DNA from 2 places in the Bacillus yunxiaonensis genome. Region 2 is predicted to be linked to the other one. Evidence: riboswitches for the same ligand, from Rfam matches in the RefSeq annotation. Region 2 holds a riboswitch; the other holds the start of a gene.
The links. Region 2 has a riboswitch for FMN ahead of WAX78_RS13460 (ECF transporter S component). Riboswitches for the same ligand answer to the same signal wherever they lie in the genome.

Region 1: linked by a shared signal. The riboswitch ahead of ribD (bifunctional diaminohydroxyphosphoribosylaminopyrimidine deaminase/5-amino-6-(5-phosphoribosylamino)uracil reductase RibD) and the one ahead of WAX78_RS13460 (ECF transporter S component) in region 2 are both predicted to bind FMN.

Annotation. Positions count from the first base shown of each region.
Region 1 covers NZ_JBAWSV010000002.1:135,043-142,574, reverse strand. Annotated here, with positions in the region: gene WAX78_RS06750 (hypothetical protein) at 1-139, shown strand, start outside; gene ribH (6,7-dimethyl-8-ribityllumazine synthase) at 334-795, opposite strand; gene WAX78_RS06740 (bifunctional 3,4-dihydroxy-2-butanone-4-phosphate synthase/GTP cyclohydrolase II) at 818-2,011, opposite strand; gene ribE (riboflavin synthase) at 2,025-2,669, opposite strand; gene ribD (bifunctional diaminohydroxyphosphoribosylaminopyrimidine deaminase/5-amino-6-(5-phosphoribosylamino)uracil reductase RibD) at 2,650-3,762, opposite strand; FMN riboswitch at 4,060-4,203, opposite strand; gene crcB (fluoride efflux transporter CrcB) at 4,371-4,778, shown strand; gene crcB (fluoride efflux transporter CrcB) at 4,775-5,128, shown strand; gene WAX78_RS06715 (CDGSH iron-sulfur domain-containing protein) at 5,164-5,367, opposite strand; gene WAX78_RS06710 (DUF2552 family protein) at 5,612-5,854, shown strand; gene WAX78_RS06705 (DUF4352 domain-containing protein) at 6,078-6,536, shown strand; gene WAX78_RS06700 (alpha/beta hydrolase) at 6,545-7,471, opposite strand.
Region 2 covers NZ_JBAWSV010000004.1:262,596-270,127, forward strand. Annotated here, with positions in the region: gene WAX78_RS13440 (ATP-binding protein) at 1-318, shown strand, start outside; gene WAX78_RS13445 (cob(I)yrinic acid a,c-diamide adenosyltransferase) at 591-1,172, shown strand; gene WAX78_RS13450 (peptidoglycan DD-metalloendopeptidase family protein) at 1,259-1,873, shown strand; gene WAX78_RS13455 (hypothetical protein) at 1,906-2,589, opposite strand; FMN riboswitch at 2,833-2,969, shown strand; gene WAX78_RS13460 (ECF transporter S component) at 3,136-3,714, shown strand; gene WAX78_RS13465 (ferredoxin) at 3,916-4,164, opposite strand; gene WAX78_RS13470 (YpbB family protein) at 4,397-5,458, shown strand; gene WAX78_RS13475 (RecQ family ATP-dependent DNA helicase) at 5,448-6,974, shown strand; gene WAX78_RS13480 (CPBP family intramembrane glutamic endopeptidase) at 6,971-7,532, shown strand, end outside.

The DNA.
Region 1 (7,532 bases), on a different contig from region 2:
TTTTGGAATTGAAACAGAAGGAAAAGATTTAAAAGAAGTGGGTAGAGAGCTCCATATTACGCAAGAGGAACAGAGAAAAGAAAAAATGAGAAAGCAAAAAGAGGCCGAAGCCTCTTTTTGTTGTTTGCTCGAAACCTAACCAGCCATAAGAGCCCGATTGGTTCAACTAACCTTTTGTGAGGAAAAGCACCTCACAAAAGGAAGTTTCACTTTATCCCGCTCAAACGGCTGGTAAGAAGTAAGAGCAGGAAGAAGACCTAACCAGCCGTAAGAGCCCGATTGGTTCAACTAACCTTTTGTGAGGAAAAGCACCTCACAAAAGGAAGTTTCACTTTATGCCCATTGACGGGATAGGTTTGCCATTTCAATGGCTGCAACAGCAGATTCCCAGCCTTTATTTCCAGCTTTTGTACCAGCACGTTCAATTGCCTGTTCAATTGTTTCTGTTGTTAATACGCCGAAGATAACAGGAATTTCTGTTTGTAATGAGAGGGAAGCGACACCTTTTGCAACTTCATTACAAACGTAATCATAATGCGTTGTTGCACCGCGAATTACTGTTCCAAGTGTAATAACTGCATCGTATTTTCCGCTGTTTGCCATTTTTTTCGCGATTAATGGAATTTCAAATGCACCAGGAACCCAAGCGACATCAATATTGTTTTCTTCTACTCCATGACGCTTTAAACCGTCTAATGCACCACCTAATAACTTGCTTGTAATAAATTCGTTAAAACGACCAACGACAATACCTACTTTTAATCCTGTACCAACTAAATGACCTTCGAATACCATAATATATCTCTCCCTTAATCTATTATAAATTTAATAAGTGACCTAATTTTGTTGATTTCGTTTGTAAATATGCCTTATTTTCTTCTTTTGTTGGCATTTGCAACGGTACGCGCTCGACAACTTCTAGATCATAACCTTGTAAACCCGCGATTTTACGAGGATTATTTGTTAAAAGACGAAGTTGTTTTAATCCTAAATCTTTTAAAATTTGTGCGCCAATACCGTAATCGCGAAGATCAGCTGCAAAGCCAAGCTTTTCATTTGCTTCTACAGTATCGTAACCTTCTTCTTGCAGCTTATATGCTCGTAATTTATTAAGCAGTCCAATGCCGCGTCCTTCTTGGCGCATATATAGAAGAACCCCTTTTCCTTCCCGTTCAATTTGAGCGAGAGCTGCATGAAGCTGCGGACCACAGTCGCAGCGGCAAGATCCAAATACATCACCAGTTAAACATTCAGAATGGACACGTACAAGCGTTGGTTCACCTGTTGAAATATCTCCTTTTATAAGAGCAATATGTTCTTTATCGTCAAGAGAATTGGAATAGCCAATTGCTTGGAATGTACCAAATTCCGTCGGTAAAGTAATTTCCACTTCGCGCTGTACAAGTGTTTCATGACGACGGCGATATGCAATTAGGTCCTCAATTGTAATCATTTTGAGATTAAATTGCTTTGAGATCTCTGATAAGTCAGGAACTCGTGCCATCGTACCATCTTCATTTATAATTTCACAAATGACACCTGCTGGTTCTGCACCACATAATTTTGCTAAATCTACAGCAGCCTCTGTATGCCCAGCGCGGCGGAGGACACCACCTGCTTTTGCGATTAAAGGAAAAATATGTCCAGGACGTTTAAAATCACTTGCTTTAGCCTCTGAGTTTAGTAGTTCGCGTACGGTTGTCGCACGTTCATGAGCACTAATACCAGTTGTTGTTGAAATGTGATCGATGCTAACTGTAAAGGCAGTGCCATGAGAATCTGTATTATGTGAAACCATTGGCTTTAGTTCCAAACGATCGGCATATTCTTCTGTAATCGGAACACATACAAGACCGCGCCCGTGTGTAATCATGAAATTGATTGTTTCCGGTGTAATGTACTCAGCTAAGGCAATAAAATCTCCTTCGTTTTCTCTATGTTCATCATCACATACGATGACAACTTTTCCTTGCTTTAAATCTTCTAGTGCTTCTTCAATACGATGAAACATTTCATTTCCTCCCTTATAGAAATCCGTTGTCTTGTAAAAAGCTTTCCGTAAGTGAGCTTTTTTTAGGTGTTGCCTGCGTAATAAAACGTTCAATATATTTTCCAATCATATCGCACTCAACATTCACGATATCGCCGACAGTTTTCTTTCCGATCACTGACTGACTTAACGTGTGTGGAATGAGGGAGATTGTGATAGAAGAGTTATCGACACCAAAAATTGTAAGACTTGTACCGTCAATGGAAACAGATCCTTTTTGTAAACAATAACGAAGTAGTTCATTTGGTAATTGTATTTTGTAATATACGGCATTATAGCTCCGTCTTTTATCGATAATTGTTCCAATACCGTCAATATGTCCTGTAACGAAATGTCCACCAAAGCGACCGTTTGCACTCATAGCGCGCTCTAAATTTACATTTGAACCGCGGCTAAGAGTTTGCAGCGAAGTTGCTCGCATCGTCTCCGGCATGACATCAACGGTAAAAGAGTGTGTTGTAAAAGAAGTGACGGTTAAACATATCCCGTTTACAGCAATGCTGTCACCTAAGTTTACATCTGACAAAATTGTTTGTGCTGAAATTGTAAGTTGCATTGCTTCACCGGCTTGTTGCATGTTAGCAATTGTTCCAAGTTCCTCAACAATTCCTGTGAACATAAGGCACCTCTTTTCTTGGAGTAGCAACTACTTTTATATCATCTCCGATTTGTTCCATCGATTGAATGTGTAAGGGAAGTGCATCTTGCAGTTTTGTGAAACCATTTCCGCCAAACCATGTTGGAGCTTCTTTACCACCAATTAGTTTTGGACTAATATACGTAATCAATTCATGAAAGCATTTTGCTTCTAAGAAACTAGCATGAATAGTTTGTCCGCCTTCGACAAAGAGAGAAAGAATATTTTTTTCTCCAAGAAGATCAAGCAATTCGTTTATTTCAATGTTACTCGTCTTCATCTGCAGCACAGATACCATATTAGATTGGAATTTTGCAATTTTCTCTTTGGAAACGCCATTTCCAACAATAATCCACGTTGGAACCTCTCCGTCTGTAATCACATGAGAGGAAAGTGGAGTTCGTAAATGTGTATCAAGTACGATGCGAATCGGATTTTTTCCGCCATTTACAAGGCGTGTTGTTAAATGCGGATTATCGGCAATGATTGTATTTACACCAACGAGAATGGCATCGTGTGTATGGCGATAACGATGTACATCAGCTCGTGATGATTCACCTGTAATCCATTTACTTTCTCCTGTACGAGTAGCGATTTTTCCATCTAGGCTCATTGCTGTTTTTAAGGTTACAAATGGCCGCTTTGTTTTCATGTAGTGAAAAAAGTAACGATTTAATTCTTTTGCTTCTTTTTCGAGTACACCAATTGTTACGTCAATTCCAGCTTCCTGTAAACGTTTGACACCTCGGCCTGAAACGAGTGGATTACTATCGAGTACTGCGATGACCACTCGTTTGACGTTTTTGGCTATAAGTAAATCGCAGCAAGGAGGCGTTCTTCCGTGATGACTGCATGGTTCTAATGTTACATACACTGTTGCATCATGGGCTTGTTCACCAGCCATCTGAAGAGCGTGAACTTCAGCGTGTTCAGTTCCTGCTCGTAAATGAGCACCTACTCCAATGATATTTCCATCTTTTACAACAACAGCACCGACCATTGGATTAGGACTTGTTTGACCAGCGGTATTTTTTGCTAATTGCAGAGCAAGTGCCATATATTCTTGATCCGTCATAAAATCACCTCTCTTAAAAAAATCAAAAAACCCCAAGGACATAATCCTTGGGGTGAGAGAGACGATGTTTCTAGAAATATAAGAAGGATACGAGAGTATACTTAAGAAACCTAGCAATTATTGATATGTTTGCATAGAAAAGAAGCCTAGCAAATATCGATTTTTCACATGCTAGTGTTATCGTGTTATTTCAGCAGAGAAACAAATGGTATACGAAAAGAAACATATGTATGTCTAAAAATAAACAATACAAATGCGTATGCTGAAATAAGCGTATCCTATATACGTACTAGAAAACATATCCTTCTCCCATCCAGACTATACTGTCGGTTCTAGATTCTCACTAGATCCACCGTTTTCAAATTGAAAACGGGTCACGGACTTAGAAGTGTGCACTTCATCACCGCCGGTTGGGAATTTCACCCGACCCCGAAGGATGCTGTTTGCTCACATTATAGCACAAAAAAGACAAAAGGCTATAAAAAATATTTGAATGTGAAGAATTGCATGAAAATAAAACAGGGAGCTAAATTGACATTCGCAGGGAGATGAATTTACTATACTAGTGTAGTTAAGGGATTATATAGTATTTAAACCGAGGTGAGAGTATGAAGAAATATATTGCTGTAGGAATAGGCGGTGTTATCGGAGCTTTGGCGCGTTATGGAGTAGGTCAATTATTTCAACCAACATTTTCGACTGGTTTTCCATTAGCAACATGGCTAGCCAATATGAGCGGTAGTTTTTTATTAGCATTTTTAACGATGTCTGTTTTTCGGATGAAACAAGTTTCACCGCTTATGATAAGTGCCGTTGGTACAGGAATAATTGGAGCATTTACAACATTTTCGACATTTAGTGTGGAAACGTTGCAGTTGTTACGGCATCAAGCACTTACAATGGCTTTTTTATATGTAAGTGCGAGTATGATAGGGGGATTACTTGTATCTTTTGTCGGATTTTATGTTGGGAATATGCTATATGAACGCGGTATGAGGAAAGAAGGAAATATATGAATATTCTACTTGTCGGTATGGGGGGCTTTTTTGGAGCAATTGCACGTTTTTATATTAGTACTGTAGCAAAAGAAAAGTACGGAAATGTTTTTCCATATGGAACATTTTTTATAAATATAATCGGCTCATTTTTACTCGGTATGTTATTTGGTGCTGAAGTAGCTAAAATGTGGGTATTGTTATGTGGTACAGGGTTTATGGGAGGATTCACGACGTTTTCGACATATCAACTAGAAATGATACAACTTATACATAAACGAGAAGGGCAAAAGGCATTACTATATTTTGTTATGAGTAATGTAATAGGTATTGGTTGCGCTTTTGCTGGTTTTTATATTGGGGGCATGTAAAAAAATACGCGCACATTTTCTTGTGCGCGTGTTTTTTATTCTTTCGGTGCACGTACAACAGATTCAAATTTGCCTTTATGTGAACCATCGCAATACGGCATATTTTGGGATAATCCACAACGGCATAGAGAAAATGCCGGTTTAGCTGGAAATACATTCCCTTCAGCGTCGATTAGTTCCACATCCCCTGTAATACGGAACGAACCATTATTATTTACTTTAATTTGTACTTTCTCCATTCTTACACCTCCTTACCAAACGCTTATGTCTATCATATACTTACTAGAATTACTTGACAATGTTTAGAAACAATGCTTTTTGTGAGAAAATAGAAATGATATAATAAAGTGAAACTTCCATCAGTGGGGGATGAAGCACCCGCCTATTTTCTTTGCTTCTCTATGAATCTTGAGGTGGAGGTCTTACTGCCCGCGAATAGCGGAATAAATCATATACTGAAAAGATATTAAGGTGAACATAAACATGAACAAACAATTACGTACATTACAAAACATTGCACAAGAGAGAACGTGGGTATCGTTTTTAAACGATAATCATCCATACAGCTTACTTCATTGGTCGATTGCTGGTGTACAGCAAGAAGTGAAAGATGTATGGTTATTACAAGATGAAGTCACATTTCAAACAACAGAGTTCCTATCACTAGATGAAGCGGTAAAATGGATTTCTGAAAATATGGATCAAGTTACAGACGTATTGGCATAACATAAGTTGCTATTAGTAGGTGTTCGTTTCTAATGAAATGATTTTTACTGTTGGCTGAGATAAGAAAAAGGCAAACTCATAGGGAGATGAGTTTGCCTTTTTTATGTAATCATGCGGGTGACTCATTTGTATTTTTACTTATAGATTAGATTTTCCAAATGCATAAAAATGCGCATTGTGTACATCATACAACCGATAGAAACAGCAAAGAAGGTGGAAGTTGTTGCGGAAACGATTGAGCATAATAAGTATCATTATATGCTTTTGTATTGCCGGATGTAATAGAGAGGAACAGGTTAATAAATCAAGTGTTAAAGGGGTTTTATCTGCCCATCAAATAGAATTTGATATTAAAAATATAAGTCGTGAAGTGCATTATGATGTGTGGACTGCGAAACAAAACCACACGCTTCTTGTTATAAACTTTTCTTTAAAAAACAATAGAAACAAAAGTATTGTTGTTAAACCTGCTCAGTTTAATGTTATTTCAACGACTGGAAAAATATATGGGGTCTTTCAAACAAAAAGGAATCCAAATATATTGCATGATAGAAGGCTAAAATCATACGATTCATTGCAAGCGAGCATCGTATTTGAAATGCCTAAAGAAGAGGTGGAATCTGAATTGTTATTTGCTCCCGACTTTGCTAAAGATGAACCAATTGTTATTTCACTAAAATAAAAACAGGCTTATGAAAGCCTGTTTTTTGTTTCGTTTACGTATGTTGTTAAAAATTGGTCAACTGCCATTTCATATTCCTCTTTATTTTCTGCATATGAACAAGCATGAGCGCCTTTTTCAGCAATATAGAGTTCTTTTGCGCCTTCTTTTGCTTCATACAATGCTTGCGTCATCTTGCATAAAATGTATTCATCGTCTTTACTATGGATGAACAACACAGGATTTTTAATATTTTTTACGCAATCAATTGGAGAAATTTCATGAAGTGTATAACCATCACGCACTTTTAAAAGTGTGTTAGCTATTGGTAGAAGAGGCCACTTTGGCAAATGAAACTCAACTTTTAAACGGTAATGAAGCTGCTCATAAAAGTCAGAGAATGGACAGTCGGCAATGTAAAAGTCAGCGCCATCTTCAACCATACCTGCATATTGTAATAATGTCGCAGCTCCCATTGATTCACCATGAATACCAAGTATAATATTTGAACCAAATCGTTGTTTGAGCCAATCTACTACCGTTTTTAAATCGTGTTTTTCATAATAGCCGTAACTCGTTGTTTTTCCTCCTGTTTGTCCGTGACGACGATGATCGTAAATAAATACATTGAATCCTCTGTTCAAAAATAAATTCGCATATTTTATCGAGTTCATTTTGTTGACGGTTACGCCGTGACAAAAAATCATGAACTTATTTGAATGGCCGCTAGTAGGAATATAGTAACCATGAATGTTATAACCAAATTGAGAAGAGAGGTATACTTCTTCCTTTGAGAGAGCTTCAAAGTCCTCTAAGCGAAAATGTTGTTTTGTTTCACGTTCTAAAATTTCTTTTTCGGTTTTTTTCTTTAAATACATGACCTTATTCGTGAAGAAAATGCCAATGCCAATAAGAGTACCCACTATCGTTAATAATACCTTCAAAAACGCTTTCATACTCCATCCTCCAAGCTACAATACATATGATACAATTATATTGTATCATAACAATATGTAA
Region 2 (7,532 bases):
CAAGTGTTAACAAATTTAATTGATAATGCTTTAAGGCATACAAACGCGGGCGGTAAAGTATCGCTTATTATTGATGAGAAAAATAATGGAATTGTATTCGAAGTTGAAGATTCTGGAGTTGGTATTCCGGAGGATGATATTCCATTCTTATTTGAACGTTTTTATAAAGCGGATAAGGCTCGTACACGTGGAAAAACAGGTGGTACAGGGTTAGGACTTGCGATTGCAAAAAATATTGTGCGAGGGCATGATGGTAAGATTACAGTATCGAGTGTAGTAGATAAGGGGACAACATTCTCTGTATATTTGCCAACATAAAGTGAAACTTCCATCAGTGAAAGGGGGCTTTATCCCTCGCTGATGGAAAGCTCTCACCAATTGGGCTTTTATGGGCAGTTAGGCCCCCACCTATCTTCTTCGCTTTTTTCTGAATCGCGAGGTGGGGTCTTACTGCCTGTGAATAGTGGGATAAATATAATGAAATAATGTGTGGATTTTTAAGCTTATCTTTTTGATAAGCTTTTTTCATGGAAACGAAAAGGAATGTTAATATAAGAGAAAAATGAAAAAGAGAAATAAGGAGAGAAAATATGAAGCTATACACAAAAACAGGAGATAAGGGACAAACAAGTCTTATTGGAGGACGCGTAGATAAAGACAACTTGCGTGTAGAGGCATATGGAACAATTGATGAGGCAAATTCATTTATTGGACATGCGATGACATTGTTACACGGTGAATTGTTTCAAGACATTTACCAAGAACTTGAAAAAATTCAGCATGAGTTGTTTGATTGTGGTGGGGATTTAGCGATTGTGAAGAGAAAAATTCCGTATAAAGTAAAAGAAGATATCATTACTTTTCTAGAAGAAAGGATTGATATATATATCCAAGAAGCGCCGCCACTTGAGCGTTTTATTTTACCAGGTGGAAGCCAAGGTGCAGCTATTATTCACATTGCTCGTACTGTTATACGAAGAGCAGAACGTTGTATTGTTTCATTGATGAAACAAGAGGAGATTAATGAATATGTGTTGCAATACGTAAATCGCTTATCGGATTATTTATTTGCAGTTGCGAGAGTTGTGAACGCTCGTTCTAATGTAAATGATGTAGAATATGAAAGAAGTGCGATTGTATTTCGAGATAAGGAGGAGAAGAAAGAGAAATAGGCTCTTTCTTTTTTTTGTATACTTTTTGCTATAATCAACCACAATAGAGAAAGTGTGGTTGTTATTTAGAAAACGGAGGATTTACAATGAAAGCATTAAAAATCATTTTGCTTTTCTTTTGTGCCTTTTTTATTGCACAAACAGAAGGTGCTGCGGAAGGAAAGCGGTGGGCATGGCCAGTAGAGGGGAGAATTAGCGATTATTTTGGAACGAGAAACGGAAAACATTTTGGTATTGATATTGCTGCACCGATTGGTACTTCAATAGCAGCTATGCAAGATGGTATTGTAACAAGATCTTATTTTTCTGATAGCTACGGACATGTGGTGTTTATTAAACATGAAGATTATGAAGCTGTATATGCTCATATGAATAAACGACTTGTGAGAGAGGGAGATACAGTTTCACAAGGGCAAAAAATTGGCCAGGTAGGAAATACAGGACAATCGAATGGTGCTCACTTACATTTAGAAGTTCATAAAGGGGCTTGGACGATAGCGAAAACAAATGCAGTGGATCCACTGCAAATAATTCAAGAAAAGCCTAACACGGTAGCCTCTGCCTCTGTATATGTCGTACAAAAAGGTGACACATTGGTCAGTATTGCTAGGAAGTTCGGTACAACTGTTGAAGAATTGAGAGTGAAAAATCATTTGCAAAAAGATATGATTTATCCGTCGCAAAAATTACATATTAATTGAAAAAGAGCTAGGAAGACTAGCTCTTTCGCTTGTTACCAAAAAATAAAGATACATGTAAATCCAGTAATGATTAAATAGCTATAATAATAAAACACTTTCGCTCGTGTTTTTTCTTTTGTTCTAAATAGCACAAGAGTAGGTTCAATAAGACCGATAACGAAACAAAGAAGACCGAGCAGCATACAGCCGAGAGACAGCGAATACAAAGCAATTTGAATTTGAAATGGGAGGATAAATTTTAATAAAAATGCAATAAGTACAGTATAGCAAATGGTCCCAATATACATATTCAATGTTGTATTAGATCGATAACCAGGCAGTTTTTTTAAAAATGGTCTAGAAACAATCTCTGTTTCTAAAGATGTATAAGTTTGAATAATTTTTTCTGCCTTTTTTCCTTGATGAAAAAGAGAAAGAATCCAATTTCGTTCTCCTTGAAAGACGAAATGAGTTTTTGTTAAATAATGATCAATTTTGACTTTTTTCCAGCTTTTCCATGGATGTCTTTCGCAAAGTCTTAGTTTACTGTCTGATTTTTTATCATATTGATATACACTAATGCCATCTTTATCAAAAGCAGCATAATATGTATCTCTTGAGAATTTACCTGAGTCAAGAGGACAATAGAACAGCAATTCCTTTTTTAAATAAAAGTATTCTTTGCGAAGATTTTTTTTCATAATTTCTCGAATAGGCAGTTTTTTTTCTTTACTCATGACATTTCCTCCACTGTAAGAAAATGCTGTTTTTCTTAACAATATCATATCTTATCACTTTCATGTATAAATGACTAGAGAATTGTGAGCAAAAAAGAACAAACACGAAAATTTGTTCTTTTTTGTCATATTATTTACTTATTGTTAGAATAGCATGCAATTATGAAGAGTAATTGGAAAAGAAGCATTTTCATTCACATTGTTTTAAATTTGTTGTATAATGATGTGGAAAATAGAATATCGGTCTATCTTCGGGGCAGGGTGAAAATCCCGACCGGCGGTGATGAACATGTATTTTTGTTCTAAGCCCGCGAGCCGTTAAGGCAGGATTTGGTGCGATTCCAAAGCCGACAGTACAGTCTGGATGGGAGAAGATGGAGGTTCGAGCGTTCAAAAAAGATAAATATTTGAACGTCTCTTTAATGTGCCTAAAATTTCTCCCTTTGCGTTTCGAACGCGAAGGGTTTTTTCATGTTAGAATATATTTAGGCATAGCAGAGCCTTTCCACTTTCCATGAGATGATCGATGGAAAAGGAGAGAGAAACATGAAACAAAAGAAGAGTGTAGTACAAATGATGAGCGTGGCGATGCTAAGCAGCATTGCGTATTTATTAATGATGCTGGATTTTCCACTTCCAGGGCTGCCGCCGTTTTTGCAAATTGATTTTAGTGATATCCCAGCATTAATTGCAGCCATTATGTTTGGGCCAATTTCAGGTGTAATTGTAGAAGGGATAAAAAACGTCCTGTATTATGGCATTCAAGGAGATTTAACGGGCGTACCTGTAGGAGAAGTGGCGAATTTTGTGGCTGGATGTCTCTTTATTCTTCCGGCATCTCTTTTATTCCGTAAGCATCGCACAGTAAAAAGTTTAACAACAGGATTAATGTTCGGAACAATTGTGATGACAGTAATTATGAGTGTATTAAATTATTTCATCATTTTTCCAGCTTACACTTGGTTCTTAGGTCAACCTGCTATGTCTAACGGTGCAATGCGTCAAATAATTGTAGCGGGAATTTTACCTTTTAATATAATTAAAGGAATTATAGTAACAATTATTTTTGTTCCTTTATTTTCTCGATTAAAAGTATGGGTATTTGCGAAAATGAAAAATGCATAAATAGAAGGTTTTGCATCAGTGGAAGCTTTTTCTGCTGATGCTTTTTTATTTCGCGTTAAAGGGCAATAAGAGTTTGTTTGATGGGAATGACCATTAAGTTTAGGGTGAGTGACTAGTGAAAGTTGCACTTCATAGAAGAAAATAAAGTGTAAAAAAATACCCCTCATTATTTGAAGGGTATTTTTTAAGTCAACAATAAGACTATTCAAATTTTAACGCGTCACCGTCGAATGCTTCATCTGCCACTTTGATAGAATCAGTTGGGCAGCCTTCGAATGCATCCATCATATCATCGATTAATACATCTGGGATTTCAACGATACCTTTGTTATCGTCTAGTGTTACGAATGCAATACCTTCATCATCGTAATCATAAATGTCCGGCGCAGCTGCTCCGCAAGCTCCACATGCAATACAAGTATCTTTGTCAACGATTGTGTATTTTGCCATTTTGTATACCTCCTAAATAATATGTATATGTATATAAGAACACTGATGAAAAATTATAACCTTATTGTAAAACGGTTTTTGAAACTTTTCAATACAAAATTACAATGATAATTCTTATCAATTGAGTATGTCAACTAATTTCTATAGTTGTACATAAAATTTTAAAAATATCTAAATAGGATGCATTTTGTTACAATGAAAGTAGAAGTAGACTGAAAGGGTGGAAGAAGCGTTGCAGCTACAATATACTGTATTATACTGTTTAAAACAATTAAAAGGTGAACGAACAGTTTCTTCTATTTATCACCTTTTAAAAGGGAAACGTTCTTCACAAACATTGCAAGATGGGAATATGTTTCATCTTTCCTTTTTGTTTAGTGTATATAAATCTTTAAGACGACATGATTATGATAAACAGATTGAAGCGTTATTAAACAAGCAATTTATTACATGTGTGCATGAAAATACTTACATTTTATCTGAAATGGGAGAGAAGCAAGTAAACGAATGGGAAGAACTCTTTTCTTTCCCGAAATATTTACACGGTTTGCAATACGGCGAACTTGGAGAGAGTTTTTGGAAAAGGCTATCTTTGATTGTGCAAACTGTATCTAATTTGCAACAGAAATATGTAAAGTTCCTTCCAATTCAGCAAGATACAGAAATCACGATGTGGGTAAAACAATTTATTATGAACTCTTCTGTTTCGAGAGGACAACTAGCGGAACAGCTATATAAAGAAATAAATGAAATATTAATGTATGCTACCTCTCTAGAAGCAACCATTTTCGTATATCGTTTAACAGGATACCACCGTATTGGTTATACAACAGATCAACTTGGAGATATGGTGAAACAAGATGCGTTTCGAGTATATCTTTTATTTTGGGGAACGATTCATTTCACCATTCAATATGTACAAAATCAACAGCAGAAGTTTCCGTTATTGGCACAAATTATTGCGTATCCGAATGAAAAAGCAGATTTATTTAGTATATCAACACAAAAAACATATCAACTATGGAAGCAAGGACGAACAATGGAGGAAATTTCTAGGATAAGAAAATTAAAACTTGCGACAATTGAGGATCATATTGTAGAAATTGCATTGCGTGAAAAAGAATTTCAGGTGGAGCAATTTATAGAAAAAGAAAAAATGAAACAAATACAGAAAATGATTGAGGAGTTGCAAACGCGGAAGCTGCGAGTTTTAAAGCAAACTGCTGGGGAGCATGTTTCCTATTTTGAAATTCGTCTTGTATTAGCGCGAGTAGGGGGATTACATGAAGCTTGAAGATATTTTATATCAGTGGTTTGGATACAGGACATTTCGGCCAGGGCAAAAGGAAGTCATTGCAGACTTATTAAATGGAAATTCTGTTGTAGCGATGCTGCCAACTGGAGGGGGAAAATCGCTCTGTTATCAACTTCCAGGGTTGATACAAAATGGAACGGTACTCATTGTTTCACCGCTATTGTCATTAATGGAAGATCAAGTTACACAGTTAAAATACATGGTGAAAAATCAAGTTATTGCCTTTAACAGCTTTCGAACAATGGCAGAGAAAAAAGAAGCTATGCGGCGATTGCATTCCTATAAATTTGTATTCGTATCTCCTGAAATGCTGCAATCAGATGTGTTTCTAAAAGAATTAAGAAAAATTCATATCTCTTTATTTGTTGTAGACGAAGCGCATTGTATTTCTCAATGGGGATATGATTTTCGAACAGATTATAAAAAGTTAGATCAAGTTATTGCATCGATGGGCTATCCCACGGTTCTTGCTTTAACAGCTACTGCTACGAAAGAAGTACTACAAGATATTATTGAAAGTTTAAACTTGAAAGATGTGAGGCAGCATTTATATTCGATTGATCGTCCTAATATTGCTATGAAAATAGAATTTGTACAAACCATTCAAGAGAAAAAAGAAGTACTGTTATCTCATGTGAAATATTTGCAAGGTCCTGGTATTATTTATTGTTCAAGTAGAGCTTGGACTGAACGTCTTGCAGCGTATCTACGCAGTGAAGGTATCGAAGATGTTGCGCATTATCACGGCGGAATGGAGCATGAAGAACGGATGTTAATTCAGCAACAGTTTATGAACGATCAACTTCAACTTGTTGTGTGTACAAGCGCATTTGGTATGGGAGTCAATAAGCAAAACACGCGTTATATTATTCATTTTCATTATCCGACAAATATAGAGTCTTATTTGCAAGAAATTGGACGGGCAGGTCGAGATGGAGAACCAAGCATTGCCATTTTGTTATGTAGTCCACTTGATCATGAATTGCCAATCTCCATTATTGAAGACGAATTACCAAATGAACAACAAATTCGCTTCTTATTTTCTTTATTACGAGAAACAGTGGCTCAGGCTCAAGTATTACCGTTAGAAGGGGTAGAAGAAATTTGTTATAATACAGCGGGATTGAGTGAACAACATTGGCGATTTATTCGATATCATTTTGAAAAGATGGATATCATACAACATAGGCAATTGATGATTGAGTCTTTGTCAGATGAAGCAGAGCAAAAGTTAATTACAGAAGTGAAAGCTCGGCTTTATAATAAATACGGTCAACTAGAGACGATGAAAGAATGGATGCGACGAACAGATTGCAAAAGAGAAGCGATTCTTTCCCAGTTTGGATATGTAAAGGAAACGCAGCCAAAAAATTGCTGTGATTATTGCGGAATTTATATAGAAGATTATAAAAAAAGGCAAGCAAGGCAACCTGTTTTCGACTATAATTGGGAAACGGAGTTACAATTGCTCTTCGGATTCAGAATGGAGGAATGATGGATATACGCAAGAAAAGTATTGAAGACATGAGTCTAAAAGAAATCCGACTTAATTTATATATTACGCAAGCGATTATTCTATGTATTGGAGCCTTGTTAGCTTATATATTATTTCCGAGTATAGATGCATTTCTAGATTTATGGAAATGGGATTTTATACCTATTCTTCTAATAGGTGGCGGAGTAGCTTGTATGATTGTTTTACTTGATTATATTGCGATGAATCTTTTGCCCGAATCATGGTTCGATGATGGCGGGATTAATGATCGTATGTTTCAAGGAATGTCTGTTTTCCAGGTGTTTGCAGTTACCCTTTTAATTGGAATAGCAGAAGAGTTTCTATTTCGTGGTGTGATACAAACATATTTTGGCTTAATGTTTGCGAGTATAATATTTGCAGTTTTACATATTCGTTATATTACTAAGCCGTTTCTATTTTGTTTTGTATTGATGATTAGTAGTGTATTTGGTTATGTGTTTCAATGGACTGGTAATTTACTGATTACGATTTTTGCGCATTTTTTAGTCGATTTCATAATGGGATTGCAATTAAGAA